DNA from 2 places in the Paenibacillus sp. LS-5 genome. Region 2 is predicted to be linked to the other one. Evidence: riboswitches for the same ligand, from Rfam matches in the RefSeq annotation. Region 2 holds a riboswitch; the other holds the start of a gene.
What was found. Region 2 has a riboswitch for glycine ahead of AC0MA3_RS10990 (amino acid permease). Riboswitches for the same ligand answer to the same signal wherever they lie in the genome.
Positions count from the first base shown of each region.

Region 1: linked by a shared signal. The riboswitch ahead of gcvT (glycine cleavage system aminomethyltransferase GcvT) and the one ahead of AC0MA3_RS10990 (amino acid permease) in region 2 are both predicted to bind glycine.

Region 1 covers NZ_JBWAVA010000018.1:49,539-53,961, forward strand. The annotation lists gene AC0MA3_RS21835 (flagellar motor protein) at 20-805, shown strand; gene AC0MA3_RS21840 (flagellar motor protein MotB) at 802-1,650, shown strand; gene gcvH (glycine cleavage system protein GcvH) at 1,758-2,150, opposite strand; glycine riboswitch at 2,335-2,430, shown strand; gene gcvT (glycine cleavage system aminomethyltransferase GcvT) at 2,615-3,739, shown strand; gene gcvPA (aminomethyl-transferring glycine dehydrogenase subunit GcvPA) at 3,736-4,423, shown strand, end outside.
Region 2 covers NZ_JBWAVA010000005.1:297,645-302,067, reverse strand. The annotation lists gene AC0MA3_RS11000 (aldehyde dehydrogenase) at 1-685, shown strand, start outside; gene AC0MA3_RS10995 (5-methyltetrahydropteroyltriglutamate--homocysteine S-methyltransferase) at 832-1,971, shown strand; glycine riboswitch at 2,098-2,177, shown strand; gene AC0MA3_RS10990 (amino acid permease) at 2,307-3,695, shown strand; gene AC0MA3_RS10985 (leucine-rich repeat domain-containing protein) at 3,884-4,423, shown strand, end outside.

The DNA.
Region 1 (4,423 bases), on a different contig from region 2:
CTTTAAGGAGCTTGAACACATGGATATTACTTCAATTATCGGACTGCTGGCTGGTCTGGCCGCAATGATAGGCGGTTTTTTCTGGGAAGGCGGAAGCCTGTCCGGCCTGCTTCAGCTGAATGCTGCACTTATCGTATTCGGAGGCACGCTTGCCGCCGTGCTAATCAGCTTCACAGCGTCCAGGTTGCGTTCCGTGCCAGCGGCGGTACGGGTAGCTTTTGGCAGACATAAGGATACTTCAGAAGAACAGGCAGAAGAGCTGATTGCTATGGCTGCAGTCTTAAGACGCGGCGGTGTGCTGGCCCTGGAGAAAAAAGCCGAAGAGCATCCCGACCCTTTTACCAGTGAAGGACTTATGCTCATTGTTGATGGAACAGACCCCGAGCAGGTCCGGCAGATTCTGGAGCTCGAGATGGACGCTAAAGAGCTCAAATACGAGGGCTATGCCAAAATCTTCGAAGCCGCAGGAGGCTATGCTCCCACTATGGGCATCATCGGCACGGTTATGGGTCTGATCCGCGTACTCAGCAGTCTAACCGATCCCTCCAACCTGGGAGCTTCCATCGCAGTTGCTTTTACAGCAACTCTATATGGTGTGGCCAGCGCTAATCTAATATTTTTACCCATTGCCTCCAAAATCAAATCCCGCAGCCAAAGTGAACTGGGCACTATGGAAATGCTTATGGTAGGCATTCTTGCCCTTCAGAACGGGGATCATCCCCAGCTTGTCCGTAAAAAGCTAAGTTCCTTCTTGAACCGTTCCACCAGGGAACGTCGTATCGAGACTACCAGAGGTCCCTCATGAGACAGAGAAACCGTAGGCAGCCACGAACAGGAGGAAGAGAAAACGGCGACCGGTGGATGATTACCTATGCCGATCTGATTACACTGCTACTTATTTTCTTCGTGGTTCTGTATGCCATGAGCAGTCTGGATACACATAAATTCAACATCGTCACCAGCTCTTTAACGGACACTTTCAGAAGCGGAAATCCGGTATTGGATGGTGGAAGCGGCGTGCTGGATGGTCAAAAGGGACTGCAATCGGAAGGGACGGGGAAAGGTCAGAATGGGGAGGAGAATGGCAAGGATGGAGCCGGTCTCAATCAGGACAATGCGGCCAGCCCATCCCCTGACAGCACAGAGCCTTCGGCTCGTGAGCAGTCCTTCCGTGAACAGGAAGCCAAATTGGCTGCGCTAATGGGCGTCATCACCAAATATGTCAACGACAACAATCTGGGAGACCAGATCTTTGTGGCGGATAAACCGCAAGGCATTGCGATTACGCTCAGTGACCGTTACCTGTTCGACGTCGGACAGGCCGAGCTCAAAGCACCCGCGCTCCCCGCGCTGCGGCAGCTGTCTGGACTATTCCGCGGAATTGGAGCAACCATCAGCATCGAGGGCCATACCGATAATACACCAGTGTCTGCCGGCTCCCGTTATAACGACAACTGGGAACTGTCCGGCGCCCGTGCTCTCTCGGTGCTGCGCTTCTTTTTGGATAAAGAGGGGTTGAATCCGAATACGTTTCAATATGCCGGATATGCTGATACCCGCCCTGCTGTGAGCAATTCTACTGCAGAAGGACGGCAGAAAAACCGGCGCGTAGAGATTACGGTACTGCGGCAGCTTCAGGAAGGGGAGTAGCGCACAATTAGACCACAAAAAGACAGACCTCACACATTAGTGGTACAAAATGTGATGTGAGAGTCTGTCTTTATTTTATACGCCGAAACTAGAGTTCGAAGGATATCCTATTCTTCAATCAATTTGCCATACGCTGCCGCATCCAGCAGTCCCGACGCTGCTTCTGCGAACTCACCGGTGATTTCCAGCTCAAAAATCCATCCGCCGCTGTAAGGCTGATCATTAATCAGCTCCGGACTGGCTTCCAGTGCGTCGTTGATCTTGGTCACTGTCCCTGATACCGGAGAATAGAGCTCCGATACCGTCTTGACGGATTCGATGCTGCCCACGCTGTCGCCAGCCGAGATGGCTGCCCCCACCTCAGGAAACTCTACAAATACGATATCGCCAAGTAAATGCTGGGCATGATCCGTAATTCCGACACGTACTATGCGCCCTTCACCCTGCTGTGCCCATTCATGTTCTTCGCTATACAACAGGTCGTCTAGCACTTCACTCATTCTTAAGCCGCCTCTTTTCCAAATTTGGAGTTGTAAAATTAGTTATAGACTAAGTGATTGCGCTGCGCAATGTCAATATAGCTGACAGGAAAATAAAATTTGTCATCTTTTTGACGTTTTTATGTTGACAGCGGAGTTGTATACCCGGTTTAATGGAGTCAGTAGAAAACAATACGGTTTGCGAATGAAGGCATAGGGAGAGACTGTCTGCGAGAAGACAGCGCCGAAGGAGTAAGCCCGGAAGGGTGAATCTCTCAGGCAAAAGGACCTTTGCCGGACGCATCTCTGGAGAGCTATTCGAACCTGCCTGGCAGGATTCGGATCACCAACGGGGAAACCTGCGCGGCTTACAGCAGGGTAACTCTCAGGTACAAGGGACAGAGCGGAAGACTTATATGCGGATTGTGCATATTCGTCTTTTGCCTGTCCTTTTTCGCATGTAATAAAGACAAGGGAGTGAGCAGATGGAAGCTTTGAAGAGAACACCTTTTTACGACCTTTACGCCGCTTATGCGGAGTCCAGATGTATTGATTTCGGCGGCTGGGAGCTGCCGGTGCAGTTCACGGGAATCGTGAAGGAGCATGAGGCGGTCCGCCAGAAGGCCGGATTGTTCGATGTATCGCACATGGGCGAATTCATGGTCAGCGGCAGCGGCTCGGAAGCCTTTCTGCAGCAGATGACCACCAATGATGTCAGCCGTCTTCAGGATGGCGGCGCGCAGTACACCCTGATGCTCTATCCAAGCGGCGGTGTGGTTGATGATCTGCTGGTCTACCGCCTCGGCGAAGAACATTACATGCTGGTCGTCAATGCCTCCAATATCGACAAAGACTTCCAATGGCTGCAGGAGCATCTCACCGATGAATTCAGCGGTGTAACGCTGAAGAACGTATCTGACGATACGCTACTCCTCGCACTGCAGGGCCCCTTGGCGGAGACGATTCTGGCCGTAGTAACTTCTGCTCCCATTGCAGAGCTTGCGCCTTTCCATTTCATCGAGCGCGCTGTGGTCTGCGGCGTAGAGGTTCTGCTCTCACGGACCGGATATACCGGGGAGGACGGATTTGAACTATACGCCCCGCTGGACACAGCAGCTGCGCTCTGGAACGGCTTGCTTGCGGCCGGTGCACCGCACGGTCTGACTCCCGCCGGACTCGGGGCACGCGATACGCTTCGGTTCGAAGCCAAGCTGCCGCTGTACGGCCAAGAGCTGTCGGCGGACATTACACCGCTCGAAGCAGGCGTACAGTTCTTCGTGAAGCTGGATAAAGCCGGCTTCATCGGCAAGGACGCACTGGTGAAGCAGAAGGAAGCCGGGCTACCCCGCCGCCTCGTGGGACTAGAGATGATTGACCGGGGCATTCCACGCTCACATTATCCGGTCTATGCGGAGGGTGTGAAGATCGGGGAGGTCACTACAGGCACACAGTCCCCAACGCTGAAACGCAATTTGGGTCTGGCCCTGCTGGACGCTGCCTATACAGAGATTGGAACAGAGGTTTACGTGGAGATTCGCGGCAAGCAGCTTAAGGCGGCCGTGGTCAAAGCGCCATTCTATAAAAAGAGCCAAGGAGTGAAGCCGCAATGAAGCACCGTTATCTGCCGATGACCGAGCAAGACCGCAAGGAGATGATGGAGGCTGTCGGGATTCAGTCCGTGGAGGAACTGTTCGCCGACATCCCTCAAGCTGTCCGTTATCAGGGAACGATGCCGATGTCTGAAGCGCTTGATGAATACGCGCTGCTCCGCCATATGAAAGAGCTGTCCGACCGCAATGCCAGCTTCGACACCCATGCCAGCTTCCTCGGTGCAGGGCTGTATGACCACCATATCCCCGTTGTTATTAACCATGTGATTTCCCGCTCGGAGTTTTATACCGCCTACACCCCTTACCAGCCGGAGATCAGCCAAGGCGAGCTGCAGGCAATCTTCGAGTTCCAGTCCTATATCTGTGAGCTGACCGGCATGAAAGTAGCAAATGCCAGCATGTACGACGGTGCGACCGCCTTCTCGGAAGCTGCTGTGCTTGCAGCCGGTGCGACAAAACGCAAAAAGTTGATTGTCTCCCGCACTGTTCACCCTGAGGCACGCCAGGTGCTGCGTACCTCTGCGGGTGCATGGGGCCTGGATGTTGTAGAGATTGACTACAAGGACGGAGTAACGGATCAGGCCAAGCTTGCTACCGCGATTGACGGCGACACGGCTGCCGTACTGGTACAGTCGCCGAACTTCTTCGGCGCCATTGAAGATCTCAGCGCCATTGAGCCGCTGA
Region 2 (4,423 bases):
GATTATTTGGGGGAAGATGATCAACGCTGGTCAGACCTGTATTGCCCCGGATTATGTGCTTGCCCATGAAGAGATTAGAGAGGAATTGATTACCCGGATGAAAAGGGTGCTGGCCACCTTCTTCGGGCCGGACGCAAGAGTAAGTCCGGATTATGGCCGAATCGTTAATGAACGCCAATTCGACCGGCTGGCCGCCATTCTGGAAGCGGAGCCCAATAGCGTGCTTGCGGGCGGGACAACAGTCAGAGAGGAGCTCTATATCGAGCCGACGCTTCTTGCCGCTACCTCTTGGTCGGACCCTGCGATGCAGGATGAACTTTTTGGGCCAATACTGCCCATTATGGGCTTCCGTCAGGTGGAGGAGGCCATTGAAATGGTGAACGCCCGTCCCAAACCATTGGCATTGTACTTGTTCACCGAACAATCTCAGGTTGAGCAGGAAGTACTCTCACGCGTCTCCTTCGGCGGCGGGTGTGTGAATGATACGATCAGCCATGTTGCCAATCACCACCTGCCCTTTGGGGGAGTAGGGAATGCCGGGATCGGCGCGTATCACGGGAAATACAGCTTCGAACTGTTCTCCCATACCAAAAGCGTCCTGACCAAGAGCACGAAGCTGGATATCCCTTTCTTATTTCCGCCTTATGGTGACAAGGTCAAGTGGGTCAGGAAGATCATGCGATAATGCCGCAGATCACATGCTAAGTCAAAGTTTCAATGCTCATTCCGGCTATAACCAATTCCTATAGCCTGCTATATCTCTTTCGTAGAATGGCATACCCATTGGGTATGCTATATTAAATTCATTCTATTTTACGAGGAGATTAACCTATGAGCACACAAACCGAACCTAAGAAGAGAACCATTACTCCATTCCGATATGACATTGTCGGCAGCTTCCTGCGCCCGGGCGCGTTGAAAGAGGCCAGATTGCAATTCAAGAACGGTGAAATTACTGCCGGGCAGCTCCAGGAAGTGGAGAACGCCGAAATCATTAAGCTCGTACAGAAACAGAAAGAGGTTGGCCTTCAAGCGGTAACCGACGGTGAATTCCGCCGCTCCTGGTGGCATTTGGACTTCTTCTGGGGATTTGACGGTGTGGAGCGGACGATTATTGACCAGGGCTATCAATTCAACGGCGCGCAGTCCAGACCGGAAACCTCCCGTTTGTCCGGCAAAATAAGCTACAGCAGTCATCCTTTTGTATCCCATTATGCATTCCTAAAAGGAGTTGCAGGCGAAGACGTTGTTGCGCGTCAATCAATTCCTGCGGCTGCGCAATTCCTGTTCGAGCTGGACCGGGCAGAAAATAAGGAAACTACGAACGCCATCTATCCGAATCGGGAGGAACTGGTGTCGGATATTGCCAAGGCGTACAAAGCGTCGATTCTTGCCTTCTATGAAGCAGGCTGCCGCAGTATTCAGATTGACGATTGCACGTGGGGGGCACTTTGCGACGAACAGTTTATTTCATTCATGCAGCAGATTGGCGTGAATGTGGCTGATTATGCGGATGAATTTGCCAGATTGAACGAGGCGGTGGTATCGGGTCTGCCGGACGATCTCGTGGTTACAACACATGTCTGCCGCGGCAATTATGTTTCGACTTATGCTGGAGTAGGCGGAGGTTACGAGCCTATCGCGCAAACGCTCCTGAGCATCGATAACTACTCCGGCTATTATCTGGAGTTTGATACAGAGCGGGCAGGTGATTTCAAGCCGCTTCGTTTCCTGAAGGACAATCAGCAGGTTGTGCTTGGCCTGTTCTCCTCCAAATTTGGTGAGCTTGAGAACAAAGAGGATATTCTGAAGCGCATTGAGGAAGCGAAGCAATACGTCGATTTGAACCGGATTTGCCTAAGCCCCCAATGCGGATTTGCTTCCACGGAAGAAGGCAACCACCTGACAGAAGAACAGCAGTGGAACAAACTGGCCTATATTAAAGAGATTGCCGAAGAAATCTGGAAATAATTAGCTTGAGACTTTTATCACTGATCTAACACTCACATCGCAAGTAATATGTTAGAATATCAGAAACACATTGTACATTAACTTCATAATTCGCAAGCTATGATTGCTATGGATCACACTATAGCAGGAGCAGCTTCTGGAGAGACCGCGGAATTTCGCGGCGCCGAAGGGTTCACAATCTCAGGCAAAAGGACAGAAGAGTACGGAATGTATTTGTCATGCTGATGCATCAGCAGGCAAGTATTCTTTCCTATTCTTATGAACCGGGAGATTGGATGACATCCAGTCTCTTTTTTTTGTGCATCAATGTATGTATTCATAAGGGGGAATAAGGTATGGCACAAACCGAATTAAAAAGAGAACTGGCAAACCGGCATGTTCAACTGATCGCCATCGGAGGCACCATTGGTACAGGATTATTCCTGGGGTCGGGTAAAGCGATCCAGCAGGCAGGGCCATCCATCATGATTACCTATCTAATCGTGGGTATCGCTGTATTTTTCGTAATGAGGGCACTTGGAGAGCTTCTGCTGTCAAAAGCGGGATATCAGTCATTCACGGATATTGCCGAAGACTATCTGGGTCCCCGGGTCGCGTTCATCACGGGCTGGACCTATTGGTTCTGCTGGATCATGACGGCTATGGCTGATGTGATTGCAGTAGGCGTATATGTGCAGTACTGGTTTAATATTCCGCATTGGGTACCGGCTGTCGTCTGCCTGATCATTTTGTTAGGACTTAATTTACTGACCGTCAAAAACTTCGGAGAACTCGAGTTCTGGTTTGCTCTAATCAAGGTCATCACGATCCTTGCTTTAATCGGCATTGGCGTCATTTTCCTGATTATGGGGCTCAAGACGGATGCAGGATCGGTAACGGTCCGGAACCTGTGGGAACACGGAGGTGTATTTCCGAACGGTGTGAAAGGTTTTTTATTTTCCTTCCAGATGGTTGTATTTGCTTATGTCGGCGTGGAATTAGTAGGAGTGTCGGCAGCGGAAACTGCGGATCCGGAGAAAAATATCCCGTCCGCGATCAACAAAATCCCTTTGCGGATCCTTTTTTTCTACGTTGGTGCGTTATTCGTCCTGCTGTGCATTAACCCATGGACGGAGCTCAGTCCGGCGGAAAGCCCTTTTGTGAGAACCTTTAGTCTGGTAGGGATTCCAATTGCTGCGGGGATTATCAATTTCGTCGTATTAACTTCAGCCGCTTCCGCATGCAACAGCGGGATGTTCTCGACCAGCCGGATTCTATATAATCTGAGCCGGAAGGACCGGGCGTCCGCTCATTTTGCCAAACTGAATAAAAATCATGTTCCCGGGAATTCGTTATTCATATCTACGCTTGTCATCTCTGCCGGGGCTCTTCTGAGCAAACTCGTTCCGGAGCAGGCTTTTGGAATTGTAACCACTATAAGTGCCATTTGTTTTATCTGGGTGTGGGGTGTGGTTCTCGTATGCCATATCCAATATAAGAAGACCCGGCCTGATCTGCAGGCAAAATCCAAATTCAAAGCACCGTTCACGCCGGCGATTAATGTTGTGGTCTTAGCTTTGTTTGCTGCGATACTGGTGATTATGCTGTTTGCTGAAGATACGCGTCCGGCATTATTGTTTACGCCTCTGTGGTTTATTTTGTTGTTTGTTTTGTATTCGGTGAATAACAGGAAAAGGGAACAGAGCAACAAAATAATTAGTGCAGAACCAACAAGCCATTCATAAAATCACAGCAGCCTTCCATTCCGCTTCCCAGTGGTTTTGGGGGCTTTTTTCATTTAATACGGGGCTATACCTCATGAATCAAAGGCAGGATAATCATAGAGTCATGGGAGAGGTGCTGTAAGTTTTTGTGAAAAATCCGATAAAAGAAAGGAGGGTCACTATTCAGGTTTTTAAAAAGGAGAATCTAAATGCCTGCTAAATTAGTAAAAAATATCATCGTATTCTGTTTGGTTGTCGTATTCTTACCGGTAACATCCATTTGGGCCGCATCTCTCATTACGGACCCGGCTTTGGCAAAAGCCATTCGGGCGGAATTAAAGCTGCCGGCTAATAAAGAGGTGAAGGCGGTTGATCTGCAGAAGTTGGAATCTTTGTATCCTATGGAATCCAAGAATAAAATCGTCAGTTTGCAAGGACTTGAATATGCCGTTAACCTGCAGAGCTTATTTGTTCCCGGCCAAAAGATTAAAAGTATTACACCGCTCAGTAAGCTGAAAAAACTGACGTTTGTAGCCGTTGACGGGAATCAGATTACTGACCTTACACCGCTATCTGGGTTAAGTTCACTGGAAAATCTGGTTGTTCAAGACAACAAGATAAAGAGTCTAGCACCGCTTAAGAATCTACATAAGCTGACTGATCTTCTAGCTGGCAATAATCAGGTGGCAGATCTAAGACCTCTTCAGAATTTGAAGTTAGAATGGCTCATACTGAGCGGCAATCAAATT